DNA from 3 places in the Clostridium sp. ETTB3 genome. Region 1 is predicted to be linked to each of the others. Evidence: predicted binding sites of a transcription regulator. Region 1 holds the regulator's gene; each other region holds the start of a gene.
The links. Region 1 encodes Rex, which represses fermentation and respiration genes when NADH is low (regulators of the CRP and FNR family bind a similar motif). Its sites were predicted from a motif close to ATTGTTAANNNNTTAACAAT; they were not measured.
Positions count from the first base shown of each region.

Region 2: the regulator Rex is predicted to act here: its motif matches at 2,052-2,071, upstream of ACUN06_RS11225 (phosphoglycerate kinase).
Region 3: the regulator Rex is predicted to act here: its motif matches at 1,399-1,418, upstream of ACUN06_RS03200 (DUF969 domain-containing protein).

Region 1 is NZ_CP199832.1:376,861-380,143, reverse strand. It holds gene ACUN06_RS01820 (acyl-CoA dehydrogenase) at 1-117, opposite strand, end outside; gene ACUN06_RS01815 (short-chain-enoyl-CoA hydratase) at 207-1,016, opposite strand; gene ACUN06_RS01810 (redox-sensing transcriptional repressor Rex) at 1,476-2,099, opposite strand; gene ACUN06_RS01805 (heavy metal translocating P-type ATPase) at 2,501-3,283, opposite strand, start outside.
Region 2 is NZ_CP199832.1:2,319,650-2,322,932, reverse strand. It holds gene ACUN06_RS11235 (sugar-binding transcriptional regulator) at 1-823, shown strand, start outside; gene gap (type I glyceraldehyde-3-phosphate dehydrogenase) at 925-1,938, shown strand; gene ACUN06_RS11225 (phosphoglycerate kinase) at 2,088-3,266, shown strand.
Region 3 is NZ_CP199832.1:647,839-651,121, reverse strand. It holds gene ACUN06_RS03205 (DUF979 domain-containing protein) at 1-578, opposite strand, end outside; gene ACUN06_RS03200 (DUF969 domain-containing protein) at 599-1,270, opposite strand; gene ACUN06_RS03195 (MBL fold metallo-hydrolase) at 1,907-3,199, opposite strand.

The DNA.
Region 1 (3,283 bases):
CATTGGAAATCTTTCTGTTTCATCGATTTCAGCAGCTATTGGTTTTACTTCATTAACTGCAAATTCTTTAACCATTTGTCTCACTAACTCTTGTTCTCTAGTTAATCCAAAATCCATTACTTTTTTACCTCCCTGTAATACCATCTTTATGCGTGAAATACAAAATTTTCTGCAATACACATCTATATATTTAAATTTAATTTAATTTACTTGTTTTTAAAGTTCTTTTCTCTTCTTTCTAAAAATGCAGTCATTCCTTCTAATTGGTCTTCTGAATCAAAGCATTGTCCAAAATCATTTGCTTCAATTTCAATTGCTTTATCTATATCAACTTGCATTCCTCTATTTATTGCATCTTTGCATTGTCTTACTGCTATTGGAGCATTTGCACAAATAACATCTGCCATTTTCTTTGCTTCATCCATTAAATTTTCTAATGGAACAACCTTATTAACTAATCCAATTCTTAATGCTTCATCAGCCTTAATCATTGCACATGTGTAAATCATTTCTTTAGCTTTTCCTAAGCCAACTATTCTAGGTAATCTTTGGGTTCCACCAAACCCTGGTGTAATTCCAAGTCCAGCTTCTGGTTGAGCAAACTTAGCTTTTTCTGAAGCAATTCTAATATCGCAAGCCATTGCTAATTCACAACCTCCACCTAAGGCAAATCCAGATATCGCAGCTATAACAGGCTTATTTAAACTTTCAATTTTTCTAAAAACTTTATTACCTAAAACCCCAAATTCTTCTCCACCTTTTGCATCTAAATCCTTCATTTCTGCTATATCAGCTCCAGCAACAAAAGATTTTTCTCCTGCACCTTTAATTATTACACAATAAATATTATTATCATTTTCAATATTAGTAATTGCTGAATCTAGTTCCTTTAAAGTTTCTGAATTTAAAGCATTTAATGCTTTAGGTCTATTTATTGTTACAATAGCTAATTTACCTTCCTTTTCAAGAATTAAATTTTTTAATTCTTGTTCTAAAATAACATTTTTGATTTCCATAAATTCTTCTTCCCCTTTATACCCATTTTTTCACATAAACACCCTTTTCTTTGTTATATTATTAACAAATCAATTCAAAAAAACATTCTTTTTCCTCATCTTTGGTTAGAAGATTCTGAATAATCATAACCTACTTTTAATTATAATATCTAATTTTACCATTTGCAATTAATATTTTACTATTCGGTATAAATATTACATTTTTTCAATTTATTTCTTGTTAATGTTTGGTTTAACTATCTTAATTTTATAATTTCAATTATAAAATTAATAAAACATTTATTAATTTATATAAACTTTTAAATGTTATCAATCTTATAGTTTTAAATTTTCATATACATTAATATTGATAACTTTAAGCTATGAAAAATTTTATACTTTTGTAGATAAAAAAATAACAAATTAAAATTAAGTTTTTTCAAAACTTTTTTTTAATTTGTTATTTTTTTAAATTTATTCTTATTTCATTAAATATACTAATGTCAATAAACTTTCAGATAAATGAACATTTTCAACCTTAACATCGTCTGGTACTACTAAATCTACTGGTGCAAAGTTCCATACTCCTTTTATTCCACCCTTAACTAAAAGGTCACAAACCTTTTGTGCATTAATTCTTGGAACACAAATAATTCCAATATTAATATTATTATTTTCTAAATAATTACCTAATGTATCAATATCCTTTATTTCTACATCCCTTATTCTCATTCCAATAAGTTTTGGATTTGCATCAAATATTCCATCAATAGATAATCCTAATTCTGAAAATCTGCTATAATTAGCAATTGCTTGCCCTAGGTTACCAGCACCTATTATTACTCCAGTATATTCTTTATCCAACCCTAAAATTAAGCTAATTTGTTTATACAATTCCTTTACATTATAGCCATAACCTTGTTGCCCAAAATCCCCAAAATTATTTAAATCTTGTCTAATTTGAGATGCTGTAAATCCTATTTTTTCACCTAATTCTTTTGATGAAATTCTATCTACATCATTTCTCATCAGCTCTTTCAAATATCTATGGTATTTTGGTAATCTTTTAATTACTGCCATAGAGACATTTTTCTTTTTTTCCATAGTATATGAATCTCCTTAATCTATTCAATAATTTTCCTTTTACTAAACTTTGATAATATAATAACATACTTTTCACTTTTAATCTATTAATTTAATAATTTGTAAAAAATTTTATTTACATTATAAAATTTCATTTTTTTCTATTTTTAAATTTAATTAATACTATATTAATAAATATAGTATTAACAATTTTAATATATCTTATTATTTTTCCTAAAAACAGAGACTTATGTATAACGTAGCAGATGCGTTATACATAAGTCTCATAAATATTCGTAGTCAAGCTTAAAACCTTTCTACTTTGCAACAAGAGCTAAAATGATCTTGTACACCATTCCCTTTTGCCTAAAATTTTTCTGGACTTATTTAATTATAATTATCTTATTATAATTTGTCAATATTCATCGAATTATCCTCATTGAATTTAATACTGCTAATAAAGTTACTCCAACATCTGCAAATACAGCAGCCCACATATTTGTTAATCCTGCTACAACTAATATCATAACAACAACCTTTATAAATAATGAGAAAATTATATTTTGCCATAATATCTTATTTGTTTTTCTTGATATTCTTATAGCATCTGAAATAGATTCTATTTTATCTTTCATTAATACTACATCAGCTGCTTCAATTGCCGCATCAGATCCTACTCCTCCCATGGCAATTCCAATATCTGCTCTAGCTAAAACTGGAGCATCATTAATTCCATCACCAACAAATAATACTTTACCATTTCCTACTTTTTTATTTAAAACTTCTTCTAATTTATTTACCTTATCACTTGGTAATAATTCAGAGTATACTTCATCAATTCCAATATCATTTGCAACTTTTTCAGCAACTTCCTTACTATCTCCAGTAAGCATTACAGTCTTTTTAATTCCTGCATTTTTTAATTCTACTATTGCTTCTTTTACATTTTCCTTTATTTCATCTGAAATTATTATATTTCCTTTATATTCTGAATTAATTGCAATATGAACTATAGTCCCAATTGTATTTACTTTATCATAAAAAATATTATTTTTAATCATTAATTTTGAATTTCCTAATAAGACATTTTTCCCCCTTATTATTGCTTCAACACCATGACCAGCAACTTCTTTATAACTTTCAATTTCATTTTTATTAATTTTCTTTCCATATGCTTCTGCAATAGATACTGCAATTGGATGGTT
Region 2 (3,283 bases), 880 kb from region 1:
GACAGTTACAAAAGATGGACAAAATGTCTTAGAGGGATTAAAAGAATTTATTTATCAAATTAAGGGATTAAATGACATTGAGAAATGTATTAAATCATTTTTAGGTGTAAAAGATGTTGTAATAGTTCCAGGAAATGTTAATGAAAATCCAGAAACAATTAAGGAACTAGGTAAAGCAGCAGCTAACTATGTAAAAAATATCATTAAGGATCATGATATAATAGCCATAACTGGAGGAAGTACAATTAAGGAAGTTGTGGAAGCTTTCCCTAAGATAAATAATGTTTCAGATATTCTTGTTATTCCAGCTAGAGGCGGAATGGGAAGAAAAGTTGAAAGTCAAGCTAATTATTTAGCTGCATCATTAGCAAACAAGCTTGATGGTACTTATAAATTACTTCATATTCCAGAAAATGTTAGTCTGAATGTTTTAGAAGGACTTCTTAAAGAAAAACAAATAAAAGAAGTTATTGATAATATTCATAATGCAGATATTTTAATTTATGGAATAGGAAATGCAATTCACATGGCTAAAAAGCGTGGATTATCAGAGGAATATATAAGTAAACTTAAAAGTATTGGAGCAGTTGGTGAAGCTTATGGATGTTATTTTAATAAAAATTCACAAGTAGTTTCAGAAAACACACCAATTGGAATAAATTTCAATGACTCAAAGAAAATTAACACACATATTGCTGTAGCCGCAGGAGAAAATAAAGTTGAAGCAATTATTGCTACTGAAATGAACAATGAAAAGGCTGTTTTAGTAACAGATGAAGCTGCAGGGAGAAAAATTGCTAAATTAATAGAATCTCATAAATAGATTTTCAAAAATAGTAATTAATTAAAACTTTGAGAAATTTTTAATCATGATTTAAAATTTAATTTTAAATATATAATATCTATTTTTAGGAGGTAATTGTAATGGTAAGAGTTGCAATTAATGGTTTTGGACGTATAGGACGTCTTGCATTTAGACAAATGTTTGGAGCTGAAGGGTACGAAGTAGTTGCTATCAACGATTTAACAAGCCCAAAAATGTTAGCTCACTTATTAAAATATGATTCAGCACAAGGAAGATACGCTTTAGGTGATACAGTTACTGCTGGTGAAAACTCAATCACTGTAGATGGAAAAGAAATCAGAATATATGCTGAAGCTGATGCTTCTAAATTACCATGGGGTGAATTAGATGTTGACGTAGTATTAGAATGTACTGGATTCTACGTATCAAAAGCTAAGTCTCAAGCTCACATTGAAGCAGGTGCTAAGAAAGTTGTTATATCAGCTCCAGCTGGAAACGACCTTCCAACAGTTGTATTCAACGTAAACCAAGATATCTTAACTGCTGAAGATAACATAATTTCAGCTGCATCTTGTACTACAAACTGCTTAGCTCCAATGGCTAAAGCATTAAATGACTATGCTACAATCCAATCTGGTATAATGTCTACAATCCACGCTTACACTGGAGACCAAATGATCTTAGACGGTCCTCAAAGAAAAGGTGATTTAAGAAGAGCTAGAGCTGGAGCTGTTAACATAGTTCCTAACTCAACTGGAGCTGCTAAAGCTATCGGATTAGTTATCCCAGAATTAAACGGAAAATTAATCGGTTCTGCACAAAGAGTACCAGTTCCAACTGGATCAAGCACAATCTTAGTTGCTGTAGTTAAGGGTGAAAATGTAACTGTAGAAGGAATCAACGCTGCTATGAAAGCTGCTTCTAACGAATCATTCGGTTACACTGAAGAAGAATTAGTTTCTTCAGACATCATCGGAATCAAGTACGGTTCATTATTTGATGCAACTCAAACTATGGTATCTGAAATCGGAGAAGGATTATACCAAGTTCAAGTTGTTTCATGGTATGACAACGAAAACTCATACACTAGCCAAATGGTTAGAACTATTAAATACTTCGCTGAATTAGCTTAATTTTAATAGATAATTATATATGGATTTAGATGCTTATAAAAGCACTCTTATAAGATCCTAAACAGGGTCCGGTCTCTAAGGCATACTTATAAGACCGGGCCTATTTTAAAATTATAGATAAAACTATAAAAATTTATGAGGTGAAAAGAATGAGCTTTAATAAAAAGACAATTGAAGATGTTCAAGTTAAAGGTAAAAGAGTTTTAGTAAGATGTGACTTTAACGTACCATTAAAAGATGGAGTTATAACTGATGAAAATAGATTAGTAGGAGCTCTTCCAACAATCAAATACTTAATTGAAAATGGAGCTAAAGTTATACTTTGCTCACACTTAGGAAAAGATGCATCTAAGAGCTTAGCACCAGTTGCTGTAAGATTAAGCGAAATGTTAGGTAAAGAAGTTGTTTTCGCTAGAGACGAAGAAGTTGTTGGAGAAAACGCTAGAAAAGCTGTTGCTGATATGAAAGACGGAGATGTTGTATTATTAGAAAACACTAGATGCAGAAAAGAAGAAACTAAGAACGGAGAAGAATTATCTAAGGAATTAGCTTCTTTATGTGACATTTATGTTAACGATGCATTTGGAACAGCTCACAGAGCTCACTCATCAACTGTAGGAGTAACTAACTACGTTGATACAGCTGTATGCGGATACTTAATTCAAAAAGAATTAAAGTTCTTAGGAGAAGCTGTAAATAACCCAGTTAGACCTTTCGTTGCTATATTAGGTGGATCTAAGGTTTCTGATAAAATAGCTGTTATCAACAACTTATTAGAAAAAGTTGATACAATTATCATTGGTGGAGGAATGGCTTATACATTCTTAAAAGCTCAAGGATATGAAATCGGAACTTCTTTATGTGAAGATGATAGAATGGATTACGCTAAGGAAATGATAGCTAAAGCTGAAGCTAAAGGTGTTAAATTCTTATTACCAGTAGATCACAGAATTGCTGATGGATTCAAGGATGTTGAAGCTAAGGTTACTGAAGATCAAAATATTCCAGCTGGATATATGGGATTAGATATCGGACCTAAGACAGAAGCTTTATATGCTGAAGCAATAAAAGATGCTAAGACAGTTATCTGGAACGGACCAATGGGAGTATTCGAATTCGAAAACTTCAACAAAGGAACAATTGCTGTTGCTAAAGCTATGGCAGATGCAGATGCTACAACAGTTATCGGTGGAGGAGACTCAGCTGCTGCTGTTAATATCTTAGGATTTGGAGATAAGATGACTCACATTTCTACAGGTGGTGGAGCTTCTTTAGAATTCTTAGAAGGTAAAACATTACCAGGAATTGCTGCTTTAAACGACAAGTAGAAATATTTAAGAGTGGC
Region 3 (3,283 bases), 270 kb from region 1:
GATATACCAGAAGAAATTACATCTCCAACACCAGCTGCTGTAAATACAGCTCCAAGTGCTGCTAATAATTGTGGTAATATTCCTACCGGTCCTACTGATTGAATCATTCTATCAGATTCTTCAACAAGAGCTACTGGCTTAGCTTTTGTAATAATAAATGTTACTATCATTGCTACAATAGATGCAACCCCTATTGCTGCAGTTCCTGAAATTGGTGTAAATTGTGCAATTCCTAAGGCTACTAAAGCTATAACTAATGATGGTATAAATATCTTTAATCCTAACTTTTTAGCTTGCTCTTCTCCAAACTTTTCATTTAAAGTCTTAATATTTCCTGTTTTTACTTGCTTAGTTAAAGTAAGCACTGCAATGACAACTAATATTCCACCAACAATAACTGATGGTATATATGGGCCAAATATAAATATAAATCCTAATAATGCCCAAAATAAAGTCGTTCCTATTTTAGCCTTATGATTTTTATCTTTTAATGTTAATAAAGCTGTATTTAACATCATAATTCCAATTATTATGTAGAATATTTCTAATAATATATTAGAAATTGCTTTAAAATCCATATGTCTTTTCTCCTTTGTAACTATTTATTTCTTTTTCCAAATGTTCTTTCTAATTGCTTATCAAGGATAATATTTTGAATAATTACTAATATAAATGCAATTACTGCTACAGGAACTGATGCTTTTGCTATCTCTAATCCTGTTGTTGCATATCCTAAATCACTTAATGTATTAGAAATTAATAAAACTCCACTACTTGCTAAGAAAAGATTTTGACCATAAAAATTACCATAGTTATCCATAGATGCTGCTGCTGCTTTAATCTTATCTTCATATTTTTTATCTATTTCACCATATTTACTTATAGCTGCACCTTGAGCCATTGGATTTATTAAAGGTCTAACAAATTGAGGATGTCCACTTATTCTTAATGACATAGCTCCAGCAATTTGTCTTATTAAACAATAAAGTGTTAAAAGCTTTCCTGTTGAAAGATTTTTTATATTTTTAATTAATTCAACTGCTTTCTCTTTTAATCCATATCTTTCTGATATACCTATTATAGGTAAAGTTAATATAAAAATAGTTATTAATCTTTGATTAACAAATGTTTTACCAAGTATTGATAATATTTCAGTAATATCCATATGTGCTGCAAAACCTGTAGTAAGTGCTGATATTATTATTACAGCAATACTATCTAATTTTAATGCAAATCCTACTATCACCACAAAAATTCCAATTAGTACCATTTTATCTCCCTCCAAATTTTCTTTATAATATATTTATACTCTTTTTTTTCTATGTTTGTCTACAAGAATTTTATACCTTATGTATTTTTTTATATATTTTTATATAATTTATTTAATATTATAACAGTTTTATTAATAAAATAGCAATATAATTATTTATAAATCATTATATTGTTATACATAAAATTTTTAGCCTTAAACAAAATTTACTATATTATAGTTTCACATTCTAATATTAAAACCTTAATATCTATAATTAAAAATATAATTATTTTAATTTTAAATTAAACTAAATTTTAAATATATAATTTATAAATTTCAAAATACTGTTTCACTTAAAACAAAACTTAAGCTTAGGATGTATACTAAATTTAGTAACTATCCTAAGCTTAAGTTTTATTACTTTTATATTTTTTTATAAATACAAACTATCAATTGAAAAATTTGCACTGCCGTATTAACCTATTTAATAAATTATATTATTTTATTAAGGAATTATCTCCAATATATATACTAATAACCCTAAAATTAATAATAAAAGTAGTATAAATAATATAATATTAAATATCATACTCAACCTCTCATAAATACTTTGTTTAAATATATTCTCAATGTAAAATAAATATTATCTTTATTTTATATTATTTGTCCCTTTTTAGGTAAAAGTATATCTCCATTTTCATTATAAAGCTTTTCTGGGCGATAAGAATGAATTGGAACTAATAATTTTGGAGAAATTAAATTAATTATTTTTATTAAATCCAGTGGTCTTGCATGTCCAGTACATTTAACAATATTAAACTTTATATCATTATCTTCAAAATTCTTTACAAACGGCTTAAAATTAGGATCAAAATCACCTAATGGAGTTGCATCTGTATGTATATAAACTCCACCTTTTTTTAATTTATTAATATACTTTAACGCCAATTCATCTAATTGCCAAAAATACTTATTTTCATCATTTAACAACTCTTCAAAATCTATTTTTAAATTTTTATTTAATCCATAATCTTTGTCATCTAATTGATAATAATACGTTTCAACTCCGATTGCCTCTTTTATTACATATGAGTTATAAGCACTTAATACTACTGTTCTTGGATTAGTTTTTATTATATTTAAAATCCTCTCAATATTTGAAATATAATAATTAAATGTTATTTGCTTTTCTATATTACTTTTTACTATATTATTAATCTTTTCAATAAGTTCATTTTCATTAATTGTTTCTACTTCTTCTAACTCATCATCATATTCTTTAAATGAAACACTTACCCCTTCAATTAATAATACATCACAATTTTTACTTTCTTTGCAAAAATTCAATGTATCCTTTTCTCTATATCCATGAAGTCTTAAATCTCCAGAATAAGCTATTTTCATTTCTGGAGTTTCTATTAATAATCCACAAGCTCCATAAGCATCATGATCAACTGGCATAACCTTTACTTTTATCTTACCAACTGTAACAATTTCATTTTCTTTAACTCCAGTAACTTCTCTTGTATTAGAACCTTGCTTTTGATATAAAGGAAAAATGAAATTATCATTAATATTTAACGTATTTATTAATGATTTTGTTCCCTCTAATGTATATAGTGGTATTTCTGGTCTTAAATAATTTACTATTTTAGAATGATCTAAATGTATATGTGATAGAAAAACTGCAGTATATTTAAATTTATTTTCTTTTGACTTATACCCTTTTAATGGTATTTTAGTATCAAAAATATTATCTAAATACGGTACTAAATTATTATCTAATAACCCTTGTAAATCTGAGGGTTGCACACTTGCTGATGGATTAAATTCACTTCCAAAATCAAAGAAAATATGACTATCTTCATATTCTATTTCAATTATTGTTCCACCAATTGTTAATACTCCACTATGAAATGTTATTTTTGTCTTTTTATTCTTCATCATGCTTATATACTCCTTATCACTTGTATACTTTTTATCATTTACTTATACTTATATCATATCTTATTCCATTTTAATTTCAATGCC